Regions from separate parts of the Mesorhizobium sp. C277A genome, predicted to be linked through region 2. Evidence: predicted binding sites of a transcription regulator. Region 2 holds the regulator's gene; each other region holds the start of a gene.

Region 1 (8,244 bases), 400 kb from region 2:
TGATTTCACCGATGGATTTCCTGCGCGTGCCACTGTCGGCGCTGATCGGCTGGCTGCTCTACAGCGAACAGATCGACATCTTTACAGCCGGCGGCGCCCTGCTGATCCTGATGGGCAACCTGCTCAACCTGCAGCGCAAGGCGCCAAAGCCGGCCGAGGTCGCGGCCTCGTAGCGGTCGGTCAATTCCCCTCATCTGGTATGTTGAGAAGATGCCCGCAGGCCTTGCAGTGCACGGCGTCCGGCTCGTGCCGTTGCAGTCCGCACTGCGGACAGGGAAAGAACACCTTGGCGGGTCGAAAAATCGCCGTCGCCAGTCTGACGAACAGCGAGATGCCGATGATCATGGTGGCGATCGCGGTCAGCTTGCCGGCGATCCCCGGCAGCACGATGTCGCCGAAACCGGTCGTCGTCACCGTGGCAACGGTGAAATACAGCGCATCAATGTAGTTTTCGAGGCCGGCGCCGGTGCGGAAGAAGAAGGTGTAGACGAAGCCGGTGATGACGAACAGGAACGTCAACAGGTTGATGACCGCGTGGCTCGCCTCGCGCCAGGGCCTTAAGCCACGCATTTCGAAATGCTGCCACAGCGACCCGCTGCGCGACAGCGACCACAGCCGCAGGATTCGCAGGAACGCCAGATTTGCCAGCGCCGTCGGCATCAGCAGCGTCAAAAGGATGAAGACATCGACCCAGGATGTCGGCTGTTTCATCAGCCGCAACATGTCGTTGGAGGCTAACAGTCGGGCAATCAGGTCGGCGGCGACCAGCGCCGCGACGGTATAGTCGAGCCACAGGAATGACGGCTTGTCCTGGAGCACCGGCGTGGCAACGAAGAAGGCGATGATGGCGAGGTCGATGATGACCGCCACCAGTTGAAACCGGAACGCCGCCGGCGTGCGTCCGTGATAGAGCTTGCGCAGCCTGTCACGCAGCCGCGCGATGGCAGAGCTTTGCTGCGATCCGTCCTTCTCGGCTGCTTTCATCACCAAGTGCGTAACGGTCCCAGGCGGGGCCGTCTAGAGCATGATCCCAAAAAGTGGGTGCCGGTTTTTGGAAAAGATCCCGTTCCAACAAAGGGTTAGATCATGATGAGATTTCAACCGAATCTCATCATGATCTAGTGGGCCCGGTGATCGTCAGCCCTCCACCACCTTGCCGTCCGGCCCGACGAGGCGCCAGGCCGAGGCGGTGTCGTAGACGAACCGCTCCTCCGCAATCCGGTCACCACGCCAGCGCTGCAGGGCCACCTCTTCCAGCCGGCGCACGGTGCCGGCCTTGTCGACACGGTCGAAGGTCCAGCGGATGGCGACATTGTCGCCATCGACCAGGAATGTCTGGACAGGATGGGTGTGCATCTTCTCGATCCGGTCGAGTGCTGCCTGCTCATGCGCCATCAGTGTTTCCTTGCCGCGCCGCGGGACGCCGAGATTTTCCTGCATGGTGGCATCGTCATGGTAGAAGTCGGCGATCGCTTTGACGTGGCTGCCTTCGACCACCTCCTTGAGGAAGGCTTCGACGCGTTCGCGGCTGGGCATGATTGTGCGTTCCTTTGAAGTTTCTGCTCAACGCATGTGGTTCAAAGGAAGGTCAGGTCAACCACGCCCCGCACGCTGGCCCTATCGGCTGCAATGTCAGGCCCAGAGCATCTTTATGCCGTCATGCACTGGCCGACGTCGATGCGATTGCCGTGTATATCAGCGCAGCCTAGACGAGCTCGACTTCGACCACACCCGGCACCGCGCGCATGGCCGACGCGATCTGCGGCGAGATGCGGTAGCGATTGGGCAATTCGATCTCGATCTCACCTTGCCCGGCTTCCTTGATCAGCACGAAGCTGACCTGGCCCTCGCCCTTTACCGCCAGTTGGCCGGCCAGCATGCCGATCGGAGCCGCATCGCGCACGAAGATGCGCAGCGCCTTCTGGATACGGCTGGCCTCATCCTCCAGCGACTGCACCGTCTGGATGCGCAGATTGACCCCTTCGGGCCTATCCTCGGCCGAAACGGTGATCACCACCGAACGTCCGGGCTCGAGCAGATCGCGATACTGCGCCAACCCTTCCGAAAACAGCACGGCTTCATATTGGCCAGATGTGTCGGAAAAGGCGATGACGCCCATCTTGTTGCCGGTTCGGGTCTTGCGCTCCTGCTTGGTGGTGACGGTGCCGGCGAGCCGGCCCGCGGCGGCACCGCGTTTGACCGCAGCCGAGAACTCGCCCCAGTTTTGCACGCGCATCTTCTGCAGGGCCGCCTTGTACTCGTCGAGCGGATGCGCCGAAAGATAGAAGCCGACGACCTGGAATTCGCGGTGCAGCCGGTCGGCGGCAAGCCACGGATCGGTCTGCGGCAAATTGAGCGCCTGCTGTTGCGCGCCGAGCGACGCGCCGAAAATGTCGTGCTGGCCCGAAATGGCATTCTGCTGCGCCAGAGAAGCCAGCCCCATCATCCGTTCGACGCCGGCCATCATCTGGGCGCGGTCGTGGCCGAAGCAGTCGAGCGCGCCGGCCATGATCAGGCTTTCGAAGACGCGCTTGCCGACGATCTTGGGATCGACCCTTTCACAGAAATCGGCGAGATTCTTGAACGGCTTTTCGCCGCGCATGGCGACGATGTGCTCGACCGCAGCGTCGCCGACGCCCTTGAGGGCCGCCAGCGAATAGTAAATGCGGTTCTCGCCGACCTCGAAATTGCGGAAGCTGGTCATCACCGACGGCGCCACCACCTCGATGCCGAGACGCAGCGCATCCTGGCGGAAATCGGCGAGTTTGTCGGTGTTGCCCATGTCGAGCGTCATCGACGCCGCCAGGAACTCGACGGGGTAATGCGCCTTGAGATAGGCGGTCTGGTAGGACACGACGGCGTAGGCGGCCGCGTGCGATTTGTTGAAGCCGTAGTCGGCGAACTTGGCCAGAAGGTCGAAGATGAAGTCGGCCTGCGGCTTGCCGACGCCGCGTTCGACCGCACCAGTGACGAAGCGCTCGCGCTGCTTGTCCATTTCGGCGCGGATCTTCTTGCCCATGGCGCGGCGCAGCAGGTCGGCTTCGCCGAGCGAATACCCCGACAGCTCCTGCGCGATCTGCATCACCTGTTCCTGGTAGACGATGACGCCTTGCGTCTCCTTCACCAGATGGTCGATTTTGGGATGGATCGAGGCCATCTCCTCTTCGCCATGCTTTCTGGCGTTGTAGGTCGGGATGTTCTCCATCGGGCCGGGGCGGTAGAGCGCCACCAGCGCGATGATGTCCTCGATACAGTCGGGCCGCATGCCGATCAGCGCCTTGCGCATACCGGCACTTTCCACCTGGAACACACCGACCACTTCGCCGCGCGACAGCATGGCGTAGGTTTCAGGGTCGTCGAGCGGGATCGTCGCCAGGTCGATCTCGATGCCGCGCCGGCGGATCAGCTTCACTGCCGTCTCCAGCACGGTCAGCGTCTTCAGGCCGAGGAAGTCGAACTTCACCAGCCCGGCCTGTTCGACATATTTCATGTTGAACTGGGTGACCGGCATGTCGGAGCGCGGATCGCGGTACATCGGCACCAGTTCCGACAAGGGCCGGTCGCCGATGACGATGCCGGCGGCGTGCGTCGAAGCGTGGCGGTAGAGCCCTTCCAGCTTTTGCGCCATATCGAGCAGCGTCTGCACGATTGGCTCCTTCTCGGCCTCCTCGGCAAAGCGCGGCTCGTTGGCGATGGCATCCGCCAGCTTGACCGGATTGGCGGGGTTCTGCGGCACCATTTTGGAGAGCTTGTCGACTTGGCCGTAAGGCATTTGCAGCACGCGGCCGACGTCGCGCAGCACCGCGCGCGCCTGCAGCGTACCGAAGGTGATGATCTGCCCAACCTGGTCGCGGCCATATTTCTGCTGGACGTAGCGGATGACCTCTTCGCGCCGGTCCTGGCAGAAGTCGATGTCGAAGTCGGGCATCGACACGCGGTCGGGGTTGAGGAAGCGCTCGAACAGCAGCGAGAAGCGCAGCGGATCGATGTCGGTGATGGTCGTGGAATAAGCGACCAGCGATCCGGCGCCCGAACCACGGCCCGGCCCGACCGGAATGCCTTGCGCCTTGGCCCATTTGATGAAGTCGGCGACGATCAGGAAATAGCCGGGAAACTTCATCTTCTCGATGATGGAGAGTTCGAAATCGAGCCGCTCGCGGTATTGTTCGACCGTGTAGCCGGAAGTGGGCCCATGCGCAGCCAGCCGCGCCTCCAGCCCCTCATGCGCCTGCCGGCGTAGCTCATCGGCCTCCGCTTTCAGCGCCACCTCATTGTCGGCGACATCGCCGCCGGTAAAGCGTGGCAGGATCGGATTGCGGGTCTTGGGATAATAGGAACAGCGCAGCGCGATCTCGACGGTGTTGTCGATCGCTTCCGGCAGGTCGGTGAACAGCCGCGCCATATCGGCCTGGCTGCGCAGGAAATTGTCCGATGTCAGGCGGCGGCGGTTGTCGGCGGCAACGACGGACCCTTCGGCAATGGCGATCAGCGCGTCATGCGCTTCATAGTCGTCGCGGGCGGCGAAGAACGCCTCATTGGTGGCGACCAGCGGCAGATCATGGATATAGGCAAGGTCGACCGATGATTTCTCGATGGCGCGGTCATAACCGGAAACACGGTCCAGTTCGACATAGAGCCGGTCGCCGAACAGCGCCTTGAGTGCCAGAAGCCGCGTCTCGGCAAGATCTCGGCGATCCTCCTTCAGCGCCCGGCCGATCGGGCCGCGCGGCCCGCCGCTGAGGCAGATCAGGCCATCGCTATGGCCTTCCAGCATTGCTGACGTCAGATGCACGGGCTCGCCCGGCGGCGTCTCCAGATAGACCTGGCTGACCAGCCTGACCAGGTTGCTATAGCCAACCTCGGTGGCGGCGAGCAGCACCACGGCGTTCATCTCCGGCCCGTGGCGGCGGCGGTCGCGCTGTGCGTCACTGGTCTCGCCGGAAAAGGCGAGATCGATCTGGCAGCCGATGATCGGCTGGATGCCCTCTTTCACCGCTTTCTGGGCAAATTCCAGCGCGCCGAACAGATTGTTGGTGTCGGTGACGGCGATTGCCGGGCACTCGTCCTTGACGGCATGGGCGACGACAGCGGCGACCTGCAAGGCTCCCTCGAGCAGCGAATACGCCGAATGCACGCGCAGATGGATGAACCGCCGCGCCGGTGCCTCAGGGCGCGCAGCAGCGAGCGCTGCTTCGCGCTTCAGGGGATCGCGTGGAAGTTTGTCATCCGCCATGATGTATCAAATTGCTCGAAGGGCTTTGAGTCGATGGAGATGTATTGTCCCGGACCGGGCGATGCCAGTCCAGCACAAATGACCACCGACCACAGGCTTCCGTACCCAGCCGCACGGCTCAGAGATTGTTCGAAATTCGCTCTGGCGAGTCATATGATGGTGGTTTCGAGAACCGGAGCGCAGCGGCCATTGGTCCGTGAGCACGGGAAGCGCAGAAACCGCCTTCAGATGGCCGCCGGAGTAGAATTTCCAAACAATCTCTAGGCGAACTCCATGATCACCGCATCCACAGCCAGGCTGTCACCCGGCTTGGCGTTGAGCTTCGACACGACAAGATCGCGGTCGGCGCGCAACACGTTTTCCATCTTCATCGCCTCGACCACGGCCAGCGTCTCGCCGGCCTTGACCTCCTGCCCCTCGGCAACCGCGATCGACACCACCAGGCCCGGCATCGGGCAAAGCAGCATCTTGGACGTGTCCGGCGCCACCTTTTCCGGCATCAGCCTTTCCAGTTCAGCCGTTCGCGGCAGCATGGCGCGCGCCGTCACCGACATGCCCTTCCAGGCGATGCGCAGGCCGTTCGGCAGCGGCCTGATCTGCGCCGTGACCTTGCGGGCACCGACAGTGCCGCGCCAGATGAGGTCGCCCGGCCGCCAGTCGGACGCCACGGTCAGCGCTTTGCCGCCATCGACCGACAGATCGATTTCCATCGGAATGGAGATCATGCCCTCGATGATCGAAGCCTGGAGATAGTCGTCGCCGAGCTTCACCACCCAATCGCGCTTGAGTGCGCCCGAATGCGGCGCCAGCCGCCCGCCCAGCCGGTCAAGCCGATCGCGGCGCAGAAGCTCGACCGCGGTGGCGATCGCCGCCAGCACTGCCTTTTCATCGCCATTGGGCACGATCGGCGCGAAGCCGTCAGGATATTCCTCGGCGATGAAGCCCGTCGATATCCGCCCCTCGCGCCAGCGCGGATGCTGCATCAGCGCCGCCAGGAACGGGATGTTGTGCTCGATGCCGTCGACGACGAAACTGTCCAGCGCTTCCGACATGGCATCGATGGCCTCGATACGCGTGGGCGCCCAGGTGCAGAGTTTTGCCACCATCGGATCATAGAACATCGAAATCTCGGAGCCTTCGGTGACGCCGGTGTCGTTGCGGATGAAGACATCGCCGAACTTGCCCTCCTCCGGCGGCCGGTAGCGCGTCAACCGGCCGATCGAGGGCAGGAAATTGCGATAGGGATCCTCGGCATAGAGCCGGCTTTCCACCGCCCAGCCGTTCAGCTTGACGTCGCTCTGCTCGATCGCCAGCTTCTCGCCGGCGGCGACACGGATCATCTGCTCGACCAGGTCGATGCCGGTAACAAGCTCCGTCACCGGATGCTCGACCTGCAATCGTGTATTCATTTCAAGGAAATAGAAGTTCTTTTCAGCATCGACGATGAACTCGACGGTGCCGGCGCTCTGGTAGTCGACCGCCTTGGCCAGCGCCACGGCCTGCTCGCCCATGGCCTTGCGCGTCCTGGCATCGAGGAATGGCGACGGCGCCTCTTCCGCAACCTTCTGGTTCCGGCGCTGGATCGAGCATTCGCGCTCGCCGAGATAGAGGGCGGTGCCATGCGCGTCGGCCAGCACCTGGATTTCGATATGACGCGGATCGACGACGAACTTTTCGATGAAGACGCGGTCGTCGCCGAACGAGCTTTTCGCCTCCGAGCGCGCCCGGTCGAAGCCGTCGCGCACTTCCGACTGGCTCCAGGCAATGCGCATGCCTTTACCGCCGCCGCCGGCCGAGGCCTTGATCATCACGGGATAGCCGATCTCGCCGGCGATCTTTTCGGCATGGTCGGCATTTTCGATGACACCAAGCCAGCCGGGAACCGTCGACACCTCAGCGGCCTTGGCGAACTTCTTCGATTCGATCTTGTCGCCCATCGCCTTGATAGCCTTGGGTTTCGGACCGATGAAGACAATGCCCTCAGCCTCAAGCGCTTCGCAGAAGGCGGCCCGCTCCGACAGAAATCCGTAGCCGGGATGCACGGCCTGCGCGCCCGTCTCCTTGCAGGCGGCGATGATCTTTTCAGGCAGAAGATAGCTTTGCGCGGCAGGCGATGGGCCGATATGCACGGCTTCGTCGGCCATTTCGACGTGCACGGCGTCGCGATCGGCGTCGGAATAGACCGCTACGGTGGCAATCCCCATCCTGCGCGCCGTCTTGATGACGCGGCAAGCAATCTCGCCGCGATTGGCGATCAGGATTTTCGTGAACATCGAAGGCGTTTCCTCGGTCTTTCGTCCTTCTTATGGGCTTCGGCAGCCGGGCTCAAGCACCGCCGGCAGCGCACCCATCAAGACACTCCCTGCCCGCCAGGGCCGTGCCGAGGGGCGAAGGTTGGGCTCGCCGACGACTGGGCCAAGATTTGCGCCATATTTGGTCGCCAAATCGGGTTGAAACAGTATAAAAACCCTGAAAGCCTGAAGACCAATCGCCTTGGGAGGAATTGCCTAATGAAAACCCGCGCCGCTGTCGCTGTCGCCGCCGGAAAGCCGTTGGAAATCATGGAGGTCGACCTCGACGGACCGCGCGAAGGCGAGGTGCTGGTCGAGATCAAGGCGACCGGCATCTGCCACACCGACGAGTTCACCCTGTCGGGCGCCGATCCCGAAGGCCTGTTTCCGGCAATCCTCGGCCATGAAGGCGCTGGCGTTGTCGTCGATGTCGGCAAGGGCGTCACCTCGGTCAAGAAGGGCGACCACGTCATCCCGCTCTACACGCCGGAATGCCGGCAGTGCCCATCCTGCCTGTCGCGCAAGACCAATTTGTGCACCGCCATCCGCGCCACGCAGGGCCAAGGCTTGATGCCCGATGGCTCCTCGCGCTTCTCGATCGGCAAGGACAAGATCTTCCACTATATGGGCTGCTCGACCTTCTCCAATTTCACCGTTTTGCCCGAGATCGCCGTCGCCAAGGTCAACCCGGACGCGCCCTTCGACAAAATCTGCTACATT
Region 2 (8,244 bases):
CCACGGATGATGTGGGTGACGCCCATGTCATGGTCGTCGACGACGACGGCATGCATGTAGGTCGGATTGCCGTCCGAGCGCAGTATGATGAAATCGTCGAGGTCCTTGTTGGGGAAGCGCACCTCGCCCTGCACACGGTCGTGCACCACGGTTTCGCCCTCGGTCGGCGCCTTGATGCGGATGGCGCCCTTGACGCCGGGAGGCGCCTCCGAGGGGGCACGATCGCGCCACTGGCCGTTGTAGCGAGGCGGCAGGCCCTTGGCGCGTGCGGCCTCGCGCATCGCCTCGAGCTCGGCAGGCGTCTCGTAGCTGTAATAGGCCTTGCCCAGGCGCACCAGCTCCTCGGCCACCTCACGGTGGCGCGGCGCGCGCTCGAACTGCGATATGGCCTCACCGTCCCAGGAAAGGCCGAGCCAGGTCAGCCCATCCAGAATGGCCTGTGTCGCCGCCTCGTTGAAGCGTTCGCGGTCGGTGTCCTCGATGCGCAGCACCATCGTGCCGCCGGTGTGCTTGGCGTACAGCCAGTTGAACAGCGCCGTGCGCGCGCCGCCGATATGCAGATAGCCGGTGGGCGAGGGGGCAAAACGGGTGACGACCGTGTCGGACATGGAACTCTCGGGAAGCTTGGAAAGCGGGGCGTGATCGCGCGGACTTTCGCGCTTTGCGCGTTCATGTAGCATAGGAGGTCTGGGGCGCAAGGGGCAGACCCGATGGCTGGACGAGGCCGGGGCACGTCGGCAATTATCGGTTGCGTCAACAGGCCGGAGCCTTGTAGCACAAAATCTGTTCGCACCTCCGCGCAACCTCATTTGGCAGCAGCGTCAATGTCTGGGTTTCATTCGGCTGCAGCGTCCGTCACAGTGCCTGGAACATCGCTGCGACGGTGGTAGCCCCCTCTGACGAGCGGACATTTCTTCACGGATGCGGCACTGCCCGACTACAACGCCGCCGTGACAGCGTTGGCTTGGTCACGCATATTGACCTTTCTGCAATCATTATCGTGAACACCGCAACTGTGTGCAGGCCGGTCTCGCCACGAAGGAGGCATGATTGAAAGAAGGACTACCGATGACCGAAAACGCCGACCATACGGAGGGTGATCCGTTCTACCATGGTACCCGGGCGGATTTGAAACCCGGGGATCTGCTGAGCGTCGGCCACCCTTCCAATTTCAGAGGTAAACCACTGTCATGGATCTATTTCACCCAGACACTGGAAGCCGCCATCTGGGGAGCAGAGCTTGCAACGGGTGACGGTCGTCAAAGGATTTACATCGTAAAGCCGACGGAGTTTTTTATGGATGACCCTAACCTGACCGACAAAAAATTTCCCGGTAATCCGACGAAATCCTACCGCTCCCGTGATCCGTTGCTCATCCTGGGTGAACTCGGTGAATGGCAGGGTCATACACCGGAACAATTGAAGGCAATGCACGATGGGCTTGCTCGCCTGAGAGCGGAGGGCCAGGATATGATTGAGGATTGAGCGTCCTTGCCAGGTGATGGTCGATTCCGGCGCGGTGGACGTGATCACGCGGACTTTCGCGCTTTGCGCGTTCATGTAGCATAGGGGTCTGGGGCGCAAGGGGCAGACCCGATGGCTGGACGTGGCCGGGGCACGAAGGAAGGCGAAGGCGCCGAGGCAAGCGTCAGCGAACGCTCGCTGTTTGCCGATAGTCCCTATGCCGAGCCGCTGCCCCTCGCGCTGCCTGAGCCGCATCCCGGCGTCGCGCCTGCGCTGCCCGGTCACGCGTTGCCGGCGCAAGTCACAGCGCCCGGATCTATCGCCCGTCTGCGCAGACGGCTTCGCCGTCCGTCATGGCCCGCGCTCCGCCGCAGCCTTGCCGTGGCCGCCAACACGGAGCTCGACCGGGGCGTCGCCTTCCTGCTGGTGCCGGTTTTCCTGGCGGCCGGCGTCATCATTTATTTCTCGCTGGCCGGCGAGCCGGGCTTTGCGCAGCCAATCGCCATTGTGGTGCTGGCGACATGTTGCGCTGTCGCCACGCGATCGCGGCCGAGGACGCATCTGTTCTGCATGGCCGCGATGCTGTGCGCGCTCGGCGTCGTCGCCGCCAAGGTCGAGACCTGGCGCGCCGGAACGCAGATGCTCGGCTCCGAGATCCAGACACGGCTGACCGGCCGCGTCGTCAGTCTCGAACAGATGGAAAGCGGCCGCATCAGGCTGACGCTCGATGTGGTTTCGACCGCTTACCCCGAGCTGCGCTACGCCCCGGAGCGGGTCAGGCTCTCGGCGCGGACCGTTCCCGCCGATATGACCGCCGGCTCCCTGATCACCGGCTATGCCAGGCTGTTGCCGCCGACCGGTCCGGTGCGGCCGGAGAGCTACGATTTCTCCTTCGACAGCTATTTCACCGGTATCGGCGGCAGCGGCTTCTTTCTCGGCAATCCGAAAACCATTGCTACGCAGGGACCGCCGCCGCTGACCGCGCGGCTCTCCTCGGCAATCGAGAACGCGCGCGAAAACATTGCCGACCATATCAGGGGCAAAATCGGCGGCGCCGAAGGCGAGATTGCCGCGGCGTTGATTGTCGGGGTGCGCGCCGGCATCCCGGACGAGGTCAACGAAGCGATGCGGCGCACCGGCATCTACCACATCATCTCCATCTCCGGCCTGCACATGGCGCTGGTTGCCGGCACCATCATGGCGTTGCTGCGTGGCGCCTTTGCGCTGTTTCCCGATTTCTCTTCGCGCCGCCCAGTCAAGAAATATGCAGCAGTGGCAGCACTCGTCTCCATCGCCGCCTATCTCGTCATTTCAGGCGTCGTGGTTGCCGCCGAGCGCAGCTTCATCATGCTGGCGGTCATGCTTGTCGCCGTGCTGTTTGATCGCGCCGCACTCACCATGCGCAATCTGGCGATCTCCGCCATTGCCGTCATCCTGGTGTCGCCGCACGAGGTGGTCGGTCCCAGCTTCCAGATGTCGTTTGCCGCCACCGCCGCCCTTGTCGGCGCCTATGCCGGCTGGGCCGATTACCGCGCCGACAAGGTGAGAACGCCGCCGGCAAAGCGCTCCTTCGTCGGCTTCCTGTCGCGAAAATTCGCGCTGGCCATGGGCGGCCTCGCCATGACCTCGATCATCGCCGGCAGTGCAACCTTGCTGTTCGCCATCTGGCATTTTCAGCGTGTGTCGCCGCTCAGCCTGATCGCCAATCTGGCCGTGATGCCGATTGTTTCGTTGATCGTCATGCCTTTTGCCGTGCTCAGCGCACTGGCGATGCCGTTCGGCGCCGACGGGCCGTTCCTCTATGTGATGGGCAAGGGTCTGATGGCGATGATCGCTATATCGGCCTGGATTTCCGAGCGCTCGCCGGTCGACGCCGTCGGGCTGATCTCCATCCGCTCGGTGCTGTTGGTGGCGGTCGCCCTCGTCATCGCCACCATGGCCACCACCTGGCTCAGGTTGGCGGCCGTGCCTTTCGCGCTGGCCGGCCTGTTGACGGTGCCGCAGGTGCTTACGCCCGACGTGCTCATATCCGAGGATGCGCATCTGGTGGCCATGCCGATCGGTGGCGGCGAACTCGCCCTCAACCGCGAACGCTCCAACGAATTCACCACGGACAATTGGAAACGGGCGCTGCGGGCCGAAACCATTATCCCACCTGAGATTTTCGAGTCAACAGATACGCGGTTCGATCTCGATCCGCTCGATCTGCCGCCCGGCTCGCCCTTCTATTGCACCGGCGATCTCTGTATCGCCCGGCACCCTTCCGGAGCCATTGTAGCGCTTGCGAAAGACCGCAAGACGGCGCGGCCGGCCTGTGCCTTCGCGAGCCTGATCGTCATCGATGACGCCACCGCCTACAATCCGTGCCGCGACCCGCTGGTGCTGGTCGTGACGAAGAAACAGCTGGCCCGCGACGGCAGCGCCGCCGTCTTCTTCGATCCGCAATCGGCAGCTGCAGCGCCAACCATCCGCTTCGCCGTCGACAAGCCGTATCGCCCCTGGCACGAGCAACGCCGCTTCTCCCGCGAAGCGCGCGGCCTGCCGCCTTACAACCAGCGTGAAAAGTACAAACCCAAGCCGGCTCAGTAGCGCCGGATCAATCCGACAAGCTTGCCCTGCACCTTCACCCTGTCCGGTCCAAAAATGCGGGTCTCGTAGGCCGGGTTGGCGGCTTCCAGGGCGATCGAGGCGCCCTTGCGGCGGAAGCGTTTCAGGGTCGCTTCCTCATCGTCGACCAACGCCACCACGATCTCGCCGGGGCTGGCTGTGTCGGCATTGCGGATGATGACCGTGTCGCCATCGAAAATGCCGGCCTCGATCATCGAATCGCCCTTGACCTCGAGCGCGTAGTGTTCGCCGCCCATGATCATATCGGGCGGCACCGAGATCGAATGGGTCTGATGCTGGATGGCGTCGATCGGCACGCCGGCGGCGATGCGTCCCATAACCGGGATTGAAATCGCGGAAACGGCATCGTCATTGCCGGCCGACATCGAACGCGACGGCGAGCCCGGCTTGATCTGGCGGCCGAGACCGCCTTGGCCCAACGCGCCTTGTCCTTGGCCGCCTTGCCCTTGGCCGGTTTGACCAAGACTGCCCTGAATGACGCTCGGCGAAAACTTCCTCGCCGCATTGAGGCCTGGTGCGATCGAGTCGGGCAGCCGCAGCACTTCCAGCGCGCGCGCCCGGTTCGGCAGCCGGCGAATGAAACCGCGCTCCTCAAGCGCCGTGATCAGGCGGTGGATGCCGGACTTGGAGGCGAGGTCGAGCGCTTCCTTCATCTCGTCGAAGGACGGCGGGATTCCGCTCTCCTTCAGGCGTTCATGGATGAACATCAGAAGCTCATGTTGTTTGCGCGTCAGCATCGCGGCCCCCAAGGGTTCTGAAACCAGAATCAGAAAAAACAAACCCAGAACAAACACTATCTGTTCCAGTTGTGTTCCGCAACCTTTTAAAGTTTAATGAATGTGTTGACGTTTTGTTCAGCGTAACGTTCGGCGCTGCGAGCGCCGCCTGCGCCCAGTTGCCAGCAACGGGGTGAAACGAAGACAAAGTGCCCTGCGTCGTCGGCTACGATCGCCGCTTCCTTTTCGGACGGGGCTGCGCAGCATCCGCGCGGGGTTCTCTCTGGGCATAGACCCGCAGCGTGTAGCCGATGTGAGCGGTCATCAGAGTTTTCGCACGTTCGACGTCGCGATCGAGGGCCGCTTCCATCAGGGCGGTATGGTGTTCGATCGCCACGGCGTCGCGCAGGGCCGCCACGGCCTTCCGGTGTCCGTCCGTGCGGCCGGCGGCGGCGCGCAGCGTCGGGGCCAGACCCAGAAAGCGGTGATGGCGATGCAATTGGTCGGAAATCGTTGCATTGAAGCGCAGCAGCCAGCTGGATGTCGCGGCACTGAGCAGCGCCGCATGGAAGGCATCGTGTTTTTCGTACCACGCGTCGACCGCATCATCCGATGGATCGTCGAGAACAGACCCGCACCGTGAGAGACGATAGTGGGCGGCAACGACCGCGTCTTCCCACTCACGGTCGCCCTTCTCGATCGATTCCACCAGCAGGGGCAGTTCGACCACCAGCCGCGCACGTGCCAAATCCTCGAGCTCCGCCCGAGAGACGGGAGCGACCGCAAACCCGCGGTTGCTGATGGCGGTCACAAGCCGTTCCGCCTCCAGCCGCGACAGCGCCTCGCGCAACGGCGTCCAGCCGATGCCGTAGGTGTTGCGCAGCGTGCTCAGCTTCAACGGCGCGGCAGGCGCCAGCCGGGTCGCAAGAATATCGCGCCTGAGCAGGCGATAGGCCACTTCCGTCTTCGAGGTCTGCTCGTCATCCAGCATCGTGATCCATCAGACATAAACGCTCGGGCGGATCATTATATATCAAAGCCTTTCAATGGGTGATTTATATATAATGTTTGACAGTTCAAGGGCGACCACTCAAGATCGCCGGCATGTTTGGGCGGCAGGCTCCGCCGCGCGCGTTTGTCCATGGAGGGGCGCCGGATCATGAGCACGACACCCGATCTCGCTACAATCGAAGCAATGGATGCCGCCGATCCGCTGCGCTCCATGCGTGAACGCTTTGTCTTGCCGCAAGGCGTGATTTATCTCGACGGCAATTCCCTGGGCGCCGCGTCAGCGGTCGTCTTCAGCGAACTGCAGCAGGCCGCCACGCAGGAATGGGCGCACGACCTCATTCGCGCCTGGAACACCGCCGGCTGGTTCAACATGCCGGTGGAACTCGGAGATCAGCTCGGGCGACTGATCGGCGCGGCTGATGGGCAGACGGTGGTCTGCGACACAACCTCGATCAACATCTACAAGCTGCTGCACGCAGCGCTCGGCATGCGGCCGGATCGGTCGGTCATCGTTGCCGAGGGCGACAGTTTCCCGACCGACCTCTACATGGCCGAAGGCGTCGCCTCGACCCGGCCGGGAACGCGGCTGCGGCTGGAGGGCGTCGACGCGGCCGCAATCGAGGAGCTGATCGACGACAGCGTTGCCGTCATCCTGGTCAACCACGTCAACTACAAATCCGGCCAGTTGCGCGACATGGCGGCGCTGACGCGCAAGGCACATGACGCCGGCGCGCTGATCATCTGGGATCTCTGCCACACGGCCGGCGCCTTGCCGGTCGAACTTGACCGTGCCAATGCCGATTTCGCCGTCGGCTGCACCTACAAATACCTCAATGGCGGCCCGGGCTCGCCAGCCTTCATCTACGCGGCCGAGCGCCACCATGACGATGCCCACCAGCCGCTCAGCGGCTGGTGGGGCCATGCGCGGCCCTTTGCCTTCGAGCAGGGCTTTGCCGTCGGCAGCGGCATTCGCCGCTTCCTGTGCGGAACGCAGCCGGTGCTGTCGATGCGGGCGCTCAAGGGCGCGCTCGATATCTGGAACGACGTCGATATGGCGGCGGTGCGCAGAAAAAGCATCGCGCTGACCGACCTGTTTATCCAGCTCGTCGAAGCCAGATGCGGCGCCTACCGGCTTGAACTGGAAAGTCCTCGCGACGGCAGCCAGCGCGGCAGCCAGGTGTCGTTCCTCCATCCGCATGGCTATCAGGTGATGCGCGCGCTGATCGAGCGCGGCGTGATCGGCGATTTCCGGGCGCCGTCGACCATCCGTTTCGGCTTCACGCCGCTCTATGTCGGATATGGCGATGTCTGGCAGGCGGTCGAAGTCCTGGAGGATATTCTGCGCACCGGCGCCTGGCAGGACGCCCGCTTCGCGGTGAAGACCGCGGTTACGTGAGAAACCAGAGCAATTTCAGGAAAAGTGTGAAGCGGTTTTCCGTCCGAAATTGCGTCAATCAAAGAGCTAGAGCATTTCGCCGTTTCCGTTAAACGGTGAAATGCTCTAGAGCCGGGTGCGGACCGTCCAGAGCTCCGGAAACAGCACGACCTCCAGCATCTTCTTCAGATAGGAGGCGCCTGAGGTGCCGCCGGTGCCGCGCTTCAAGCCGATGATGCGCTCGACCGTTGTGACGTGGTTGAAGCGCCAGCGGCGGAAGTAATCCTCGAAGTCGACCAGCTTCTCGGCCAGTTCGTAGAGCATCCAGTAGCGCTGCGGGTCGCGGTAGACGGTTTGCCAGGCAGCCAGCACGTCTTCGTTCTCACCGCGCGTCTCGCGCCAGTCCGTGCGCCCGGCATCGGCGCCGATGTCGAAGCCATTGCGCGCCAAAAGCAGAAGCGCCTCGTCGTAGAGCGACGGCGTGGCCAGGATCGCTTCCAGCCTGTCCGTAAGGTCGCGCCGGTGCTTGTGCGGCCCGAGCATGGCTAGGTTGCGGTTGCCGGCCATGAACTCGATGGCGCGGTACTGCCAGGACTGGAAGCCCGAGGATTGGCCGAGCGCGTCGCGAAACTCGGTGTATTCGCTGGGCGTCATCGTGCGCAGCACGTCCCAGGCATTGTTGAGCTGCTCGAAGATGCGCGCGACACGCGACAGCATCTTGAAGCTCGGTTCGAGGCGGTCGGCGCGGATCGAGAGGATCGCGGCGCCGATCTCGTGGAGGGCCAGTTTCATCCACAATTCGGATGTCTGATGCTGGATGATGAACAGCATCTCGTCATGGGCAGAAGACAGCGGCGCCTGCGTATCGAGCACCTTGTCCAGCTGCAGATAGTCGCTGTAGGACATCCGCTCCTTGAACGACATCTGCGCGCCATCGGACGCCGGATCGTGCGGCTTAATCAATTGATCTTCTCCGCGCGCAACCGGAAGCGCTGGATCTTGCCGGTCTGGGTTTTGGGCAAGGCGTCGATGAACTTCACCGAACGCGGA
Region 3 (8,244 bases), 430 kb from region 2:
ACGACGACCACCGGAACGCGGCCTTCAAGCCGGCGCATGATGCGCTGCAGCGACTCGATCTCTTCCAGCTTTGCCGCATCCATGTCGACGATGAGCGCGCCGAAATCGGCTTCCTGGACCTCGCCGCGCAGTTCGGTAATGTTCTTCTCAACGGTAGAAAGCTGGATCACCTCCGAAGCCGCGAACGCGGTGCGCGTATCCTGCACAAAGGTCCGGTCGCTGGACACCAGCAGGATTTTCTTGGTCTTTATGCCGCTTGCCATTTTGTCAGCCTGTCAGGTCATTCCCGGTCAAATCACCGGGCAAATCAATCGGTTGTCGCTGTCGGTTGCACTGCCTTGGCGGCAGCAGCCTGGTCGGCGGCGTTGACCGCCGCCTCACTGCGCTGCGCCGGCACCAGCAGCCTGGTGTTCTGGACGCCGTATTTCCAGGGATCGACCATCTGCATGGCCGTATTGGCGGCCTGTGCGTTGCCGGCCGCCATCGTCGGTCCCTCGGAGCGGATATAGTCGTCGCTGGTGCAGCCGCTGGCGAGGCCGGCGAGCAGCAGGGCGATGCATGGTTCCACGCGCATGGCTTCAATCCTTCGGCAGGTCGAGGAAATGCCCGACGGTGGTGACCGCGGCCGGCTGTGCCGTACTGCCGCTGGCCATTGCCACTGCACGATTGGCGTCGGACGATTTCACTTCCTCGGTGTTGTTTAGGAAATAGTCGACATTGCTGGCCGGCTGCGTGCCGTCGGTCGGCTCGAGCAGCTTCTTCGACGGATCGACCGGCTTGACCAGATAGGGGGTGACGATGATCACCAGATCGGTCTCGCGCCGCTGATATGATTTGGAGGAGAACAGCGAGCCGAGCACCGGCAGCTTGCCGAGGCCGGGAAGACGCGACGTGGTGATGTCGTTCTGTGACTGCAGCAGGCCGGCGATCATGAAGCTCTGGCCGTTCTTCAGGTCGACCGATGTCCTGGCGCGGCGCACGATAAAGCCCGGCACCGAGATATTGCCGATATTGTAGGAGGCCGAAGCATCGATCGAGGACACTTCCGGCGCGATGTCAAGGCTGACCAGCCCGTCCTTGAGAACCGTCGGCGTGAAGTCGAGGCTGACGCCGTATTTCTTGTAGCTGACGGAAATCTTGCCATTGTCCTCGGAGACCGGGATCGGGAACTCGCCGCCGGCGAGGAAGCTTGCCGTCTGGCCCGAGCGGGCGATCAGGTTCGGCTCTGCCAGCCGCCGGGCAAGGCCACGTTCCTCCAGCGCCTTGATGGCGACGTCGATCGACAGGCCGTTGGACAGCAGCCGGCCGATGATCTCGCCATTGCCGGCTCCCGGCACCGAGCCCGGCTCGATGGTGACGTCGCGCCCGCCAATGCCGTAAGCAAAATTGGCGCTGTATTTGGCGCCGAGATCCTGTCCGGCCTGGCGATTGATCTCGACGAAGCGGACGTTGAGCTGAACCTGCTGCGAGGACGAGATGTTGACCGAATTGATCACTTCCTCATTGCCGGAGAAGCGGCTGGCGATCTTGCTTGCCTTCTCGGCGGCGACCGCGTCATCGGCCTCGCCCGACAGCACGACGCGGCCATTGGCCGAGCCGACCTTGATCTTGGCGTCCGGCACGCTGGCGCGAATGGTGCTGGCCAGCTGGTCGGTGTCCAGCGTCACCTCGATGTCTACGGTGCCGACCAGCTGCTTGTTCTCGTCGAACAGCGCGATGCCGGTGGTGCCGAGATTGTTGCCCAGCACATAGAAGGATTTGTCGGTCAGCGGATTGACGTTGGCGATCTCCGGATCGCCGATGACGATCTGGTAGAAGGCGGCATTGGTCATGACCGTCTTCGGCTTGCCCTTGGCCACCTTGATCGACGCATTCGTTGTCGACGAGACATGGACTATATCGTTGTCGGCCTTGGCTGGCGCGCTGAGGCCGAGCATTACGGCCGCGGCAAGGCAAGCCCCCACCGCAAGCGCCCGCATTGGGCGCAGCCCTTTCGTCGTCTGAAATGCATGAAGTCCCGACATCTGTCCCGTCCTTCGCCCGGTTCCCACCGGCAGTTATTGCTGGTCCCGCGCAGGAACCTGGTATTCTTCGACCTGCGTGCCGCGCGTCACGATGATCGTCTTGAATTTCGGCTTCTCAGGCTCCTTGGTCGCGGCAGTGAACAGCGCGCCGGCAGCGGCCTGGACGCCGGAGGCGACCGATCCGCCGAAGGACGAGATGGTGGTGACGCCGTCCTTGGCGGCACCACCGTCGGCGGCCGAGCGGAGCGACAGCGACAAGGTGCCGACGGTGCGGGCAAGCGCCACTTTCTGCGCGCCTTCGGTCGTCACCTCGATGGTCACGGAATTGGCGATCTGCGGTGTGGTCTGGCGCTCGTCGGCGCCCTGCCCCACGGTCAGCACCTTGGCGTCGGAGACGACGATCTCGGAGGTAACGGTCGATCCGGCAGCGCCCTGCGCGTTCTTGGCCACTTCCTGGATTTCGCCCGCATCGCGTGTCAGCACCACGTCGACCCGGTCGCCCGGCATGACGAAGCCGCCGACACCGGCGATCTCGTCGGTGCGGATTGTCACCGCCCGCATGCCGGGCGTCATCATGTTGGACAGCGTCGCGCGGCCGTTCGGCCCCGACAATTTGCTGATCAGCACCGGCTCGTTGATCTCGATCGGCGACAATACCACGCGGCTGCCTTCGGCGAGCAATGCATTGACTGTGGTGAACGCGCCCTGCGGCACCGAATCCTCGGACCATGGGATTTCGCTGAGCTGCGCCCGGTCAAGCTCCATGCCGTAACGCAGCGGCGCGTTGGCCACCACGATGGTCTTGAAGACAACCTTGGGGACGGCGGGCGCCGGGATCGACGCCGTTTTCTCTTCGGCATCGGCCTTGGCCTGGCTTTTCACCCAGAAATCCGCGGCAAAGATTGAAATCGCGCCGAAGACGGCAGCGATGCCAATCATCGTTATGGCCTTGCCCCTCACAACCAACCCCTGACTCTCGTGGTCTTTTGTTTTGTTGGGGCGACGCTAGGCCGCTTTGTTAAAGATTCAGGAATCCCAGCGGCTCCGCACGGACCTATTTCCGCCGGCTTGGTTATCGAAAGGTTTTAGGATAAGAAGGGGTTAAATCCCCGAACGTAACAGGAACTTCCGTCGCTTGGCGCCGAAAAGCGTGGCAGTATCGACGGGTGATTCGCGGCACCGGATTCTATGGCAGGCATGGACGACAACAACGATCTTTTCGGCAATCTGGAAAAGCAGCCCCAACCGGCTCGGACACCTTCGCGCCCGGCCGACCCGCTGGTGCAGGCCACGAAGCGTCCTGCCGCGACCAAGGACGGCAGCGAGGGCTATAGCGCCGCCGACATCGAGGTGCTGGAGGGGCTGGAGCCGGTGCGGCGCCGTCCCGGCATGTATATTGGCGGCACCGACGACAAGGCGATGCACCATCTGTTTGCCGAGGTCATCGATAATTCGATGGACGAGGCGGTCGCCGGCCATGCCACTTTCATCGATGTCGAGCTGTCGGCCGACGGGTTTCTGACCGTCACCGACAATGGCCGCGGCATTCCGGTCGATCCGCATCCGAAATTCAAGAAGCCGGCGCTCGAAGTCATTATGACGACGCTGCATTCGGGCGGCAAGTTCGATAGCAAGGTTTATGAGACCTCCGGCGGTCTGCACGGTGTCGGCGTCTCGGTCGTCAATGCGCTGTCGGACCATCTCGAAGTCGAGGTCGCGCGCGGTCGCCAGCTTTACCGCCAAAGGTTCTCGCGCGGCGTTCCGGTGAGCGGGCTGGAGCAGCTCGGCGAAGTGCACAACCGGCGCGGCACCAAAATCCGCTTCCATCCCGACGAGCAGATTTTCGGCAAGGGCGCCGCCTTCGAGCCGGCACGGCTCTATCGCATGACCCGCTCGAAAGCCTATCTGTTCGGCGGCGTCGAGATCCGCTGGAGCTGCGACCCATCGCTGATCAAGGAAAAGGACCAGACGCCGGCCAAGGCGGAGTTCCATTTCCCCGGCGGCTTGAAGGACTATCTCAAGGCATCGCTCGGCGATGATTTCCAGGTGACCCGCGAAATCTTCGCCGGCAAGAGCGAGAAGCAGGGCGGCCACGGCTCGCTGGAATGGGCGGTGACCTGGTTCGGCGGTGACGGCTTCGTCAACTCCTACTGCAACACCATCCCGACTGGCGAGGGCGGCACGCATGAGGCCGGCTTTCGCAATGTGCTGACGCGCGGGCTTCGCGCCTATGCCGACTTGGTCGGCAACAAGCGCGCCTCGATCGTCACCTCCGAAGACGTCATGATCTCGGCGGCCGGCATGCTGTCGGTTTTCATCCGCGAGCCGGAATTCGTCGGCCAGACCAAGGACAGGCTGGCAACGATTGAAGCCATTCGCATTGTCGAGACCGCCATCCGCGATCCCTTCGACCACTGGCTGGCCGACAATCCGCAGGAAGCCTCCAAGCTGCTGGAATGGGTGATTGCGCGCGCCGACGAGCGGGTGCGCCGGCGCCAGGAAAAGGAAGTGTCGCGCAAGAATGCGGTGCGCAAGCTGCGCCTTCCCGGCAAGCTCGCCGACTGCACGCAGAATGCCGCCGCGGGCGCCGAACTGTTCATCGTCGAAGGCGACTCGGCCGGCGGCTCGGCCAAGCAGGCGCGCGACCGCGCCAGCCAGGCGGTGCTGCCGCTGCGCGGAAAGATCCTCAACGTCGCCAGCGCCGGCAACGACAAGCTAGCCGCCAACCAGCAGATTTCGGACCTGATTCAGGCGCTCGGTTGCGGCACGCGCTCGAAATACCGCGACGAGGATTTGCGCTACGACCGCGTGATCATCATGACCGACGCCGACGTCGACGGCGCTCACATAGCCTCGCTGCTGATCACCTTCTTCTACCAGGAAATGCCGAACCTGGTGAACGGCGGCCATCTCTATCTGGCGGTGCCGCCGCTCTATTCGATCCGGCAAGGCGGCAAGGTTGCCTATGCTAGGGACGATGCGCACAAGGACGAGCTGTTGCGCACCGAATTCACCGGCCGCGCCAAGGTCGAGATCGGCCGCTTCAAGGGCCTGGGCGAGATGATGGCCGCGCAGCTCAAGGAAACCACCATGGACCCGAGGAAGCGCACGCTGCTCAGGGTCGATGTTATCGACGCCGTGGCGGCGACCAAGGATGCTGTCGACGCGCTGATGGGCACCAAGCCGGAAGCCCGCTTCCGCTTCATCCAGGAACGCGCCGAATTCGCCGCGACGGAAGTGCTGGATATCTGAGCGCCGGCCAACTCTTCGTTTTGACGCAGTTCCGGGCGGAAAACCGTTTCACACTTTTCCTGGAACTGCTCTAGCCTGCGCTTCCGATACGGAGACCAGCTTGTGATCTGGGCGCGGCTGAAGAGCGACTTCGAAACCAGTTTGGCGGGCCTGACGCAGCCGACGCGCTCGGATTGGATTTTCGCCCTGCGCACGGTTTCGGCCGGTCTGATCGCGCTTCTCGCCGCTTACGCGCTAAAACTCGACCACCCGCAATGGGCGATGATGACGGTCTTCATCGTCGCCCAGCCGGTCGCCGGCATGGTGCTGGCGAAAGGTTTTTACCGGCTGCTCGGCACGCTGGCCGGTGGACTTGCGGCGATCGGCATCACCTCGGTTTTCGGCACCAATCCTTGGCTGCTGGTCACGGCGCTGTCCGTCTGGATTGGGCTGTGCACGCTGGTTTCGTCGCTGCTGCGCAATCCGGAAGCCTATGGCGCCGCACTTGCCGGCTATACCGCGATGATCATTGGGCTGCCGGCTTTCGGCCAGCCGCACGTGGTCGTCGATCTCGCTGTCGCGCGCTGCGCCGAGATCGTGCTCGGCATCGTCTGCGCCGGCCTGACCAGCCGGCTGATCCTGCCCAAGCTGGCCGCTGATGCCATCATCTCCAGGTTGAAGCGCAGCATCCTCGACCTCGCAACCTATGCAGGCGGCGCTTTTTCCGGCGGCGACCCGGCGACGCTGGCCGGCCTGCACCGCAAGCTGATCAGCGACGCCCAGATGCTGGCCGAGATGCGCACCTATGCTCGGCTCGAAGCACCGAGCTTCGCCACCCGCGCCCATCCGGTCCGCCTCACCATCGGTCAGCTTCTGTCGGCGCTGTCGGCGGCACGCGCGCTGCATTCGCATGCCGCGCCGAAAAGCGCAGCCCTCATTCCGGTGCGCTCCGAACTGCAGTCGCTGGTCAGCGAGCTGGCAGCCACGCCGGAGGCGCTGGACGACACGTCGCCCTGGGTGACGCGGCTCGACGCCATCGCCGGCAAGGCCCGGCAAATGCCCGACGCCTCGACCGATCAGGGCGACGACAGGGTCGGCACCATAACCCGCCTCACCATCGCCGCCGATTTCGCCGAAGCCTTCAAGCAGGTGCTGCGCGGCCTCGACGCCCTGCGCGCACCGGTGACGCGCCCTATCCGGAGCAACAGGCAGCCGCCTGCGCTGGTGGTGCACCGCGATTATCCCGGGGCTTCGCGCAATGCCATACGCGCCGCCCTTGCCACGTTGGCGGTCGCCGCCTTCTGGCTGACGACGAAATGGTCCGATGCGGCCGGCACCGTCATCCTCGTTGCCGTCGTCTCCAGTCTTTTCGCCGCGCGGCCTGATCCGGTGCGGGTGTCCTGGGGCTTCTTCAAGGGAACGCTGCTGGCTTTGCCCTTTGCCTTCCTTGTCGGCCAGGTCGCGCTGCCTGCCCTGCCCGGCTTCGGCTGGTTCACGCTGTTTGTCGTGCCGATCCTGGTACCGACGGCGCTGGGCATGGCCAATCCACGCACCGTCGGCGTGGCGACGGCGTTTGCAATCAATTTCCTCGCCTTCCTCAGCCCGCATCAGGCGATGACCTATGCCCCAGGCCCGTTCTTCGCCGGCTCGGCGTCGGTGCTGGTCGGCATCCTGCTGGCCATCGGCGTCTTCATCGTGGTGCTGCCGGTGGATCCATGGCGCGCGGCCAACCGCATCGTGCGCGCCATGCGCGAGGATCTGGCGCGGCTGTGTCTGCACGAGCGCGTACCGCGGCGTTCGGCCTTCGAGAGTCTGGCCTATGACCGCATCAACCAGCTGATGCCGCTCTTGCAAAATGCCGGCAGGAAGGGCGATGCGATCTTGGGCGGCGGGGTCGCCGCCGTTGCCGTCGGCCTCGAAATCCTGCGCCTGCGCGCCGCGCAGCAGAGCCCGTCCACTCCTTCCGACACCGCGCTCTCGATTGCCAATTTCCTGCGCGGCCTGGCGCGTGAACTGCTCTTTCGCGCACCCGGCGATCCGCAGACAGCAACTGTCACTGTGGCCCGGCAATATGCAGCCGGCCTCTCAGAGCGCAGCGGTAGTGCCGACACGCTGCAGATCGCAGCCTCGCTGCGCATCATCGCCGCCGCGATCGAGGATTTCCCGGATTTCTTCACCAGGGACCGTGGCTAGGGCGTCAGGCCGCGGCTATCGCCAGCGCATGCCCGCGCGCGTTTTCCCGCAGCGCGTCGAGATGGATCGACTTGACCAGGCCGGCGAGATCGCCCTCAGTGGATTGACCTCCGAGTTCCTTCAGCATCAGCCAGCTGACTTCCTGCACGCCGGCGAGGCGCTTGCCGTTGGCGACTTCGCGCCAGATCTTGAGCGCGCGCAGGATGATGCCATGGGTGGAAGCGGCAAGGCCGGCGCTGCGGAACAGCGCCTGCAACGCAACGTCCTGGCCGCCGGCGAGCAAGGCCCGCACCCGCTGCTCCGACTGCTGGCTGAGCGCGACCAGGGCCGAGCCGAAAAAGTCGACCTTGCCGTGGGCAATGGCACGGATGATGAAACTTGCGGTCAGGTCGCCGCGCAGGCGCAGATGTTCGATGAGTGCCGCATGTTCCTCCGCGCGCGTGCCTTCGACCAGCCGCACCGAAGCCTTGACGCAAGCATCGCGCGTGACCCGCTCCGCTCTGGCCGCCCCCATCAGCGCCATCACCAGCGGCGAAGCCTTCAGCGTTTCGCCGAGCTTGACCAGTAGCATGTGCCGGCAGTCGGCCGGCAGCCGCACATCCGTGACCATTGCCTCGCGCAAATGAGCGATATGGCCATGCCGCTCGGCCATGCGGCGGAAGCTGAGCGACGCGATATCGGCGCCGTCATTGGCGAGCAGCGCCGCACACGCTTCCGGTTCGCCGATCTCGGCGATTGCCGCGGCAACCGCCATCGAAACGACCGGCCGGTCGGCGATCAGTTTTTGCGTCGCCTT

What was found. Region 2 encodes LexA, which represses DNA repair genes until DNA is damaged. Its sites were predicted from a motif close to TGTTCNNNNTGTGTTCNG; they were not measured.
Region 1: the regulator LexA is predicted to act here: its motif matches at 5,360-5,377, upstream of dnaE (DNA polymerase III subunit alpha).
Region 3: the regulator LexA is predicted to act here: its motif matches at 3,134-3,151, upstream of parE (DNA topoisomerase IV subunit B).

Annotation. Positions count from the first base shown of each region.
Region 1 is NZ_JAMYVW010000002.1:2,331,840-2,340,083, forward strand. It holds gene NKK52_RS11730 (DMT family transporter) at 1-173, shown strand, start outside; gene NKK52_RS11735 (potassium channel family protein) at 181-984, opposite strand; gene NKK52_RS11740 (nuclear transport factor 2 family protein) at 1,138-1,536, opposite strand; gene dnaE (DNA polymerase III subunit alpha) at 1,706-5,233, opposite strand; gene NKK52_RS11750 (acetyl-CoA carboxylase biotin carboxylase subunit) at 5,494-7,506, opposite strand; gene NKK52_RS11755 (S-(hydroxymethyl)glutathione dehydrogenase/class III alcohol dehydrogenase) at 7,744-8,244, shown strand, end outside.
Region 2 is NZ_JAMYVW010000002.1:1,929,124-1,937,367, forward strand. It holds gene gltX (glutamate--tRNA ligase) at 1-608, opposite strand, end outside; gene arr (NAD(+)--rifampin ADP-ribosyltransferase) at 1,069-1,485, shown strand; gene NKK52_RS09680 (ComEC/Rec2 family competence protein) at 1,597-4,053, shown strand; gene lexA (transcriptional repressor LexA) at 4,047-4,829, opposite strand; gene NKK52_RS09690 (GntR family transcriptional regulator) at 5,035-5,799, opposite strand; gene kynU (kynureninase) at 5,968-7,215, shown strand; gene kynA (tryptophan 2,3-dioxygenase) at 7,321-8,157, opposite strand; gene NKK52_RS09705 (AMP-binding protein) at 8,154-8,244, opposite strand, start outside.
Region 3 is NZ_JAMYVW010000002.1:2,357,486-2,365,729, forward strand. It holds gene NKK52_RS11835 (CpaE/TadZ family protein) at 1-263, opposite strand, end outside; gene NKK52_RS11840 (hypothetical protein) at 308-574, opposite strand; gene NKK52_RS11845 (type II and III secretion system protein family protein) at 579-1,979, opposite strand; gene cpaB (Flp pilus assembly protein CpaB) at 2,058-2,963, opposite strand; gene parE (DNA topoisomerase IV subunit B) at 3,222-5,276, shown strand; gene NKK52_RS11860 (FUSC family protein) at 5,379-7,448, shown strand; gene NKK52_RS11865 (DUF2336 domain-containing protein) at 7,453-8,244, opposite strand, start outside.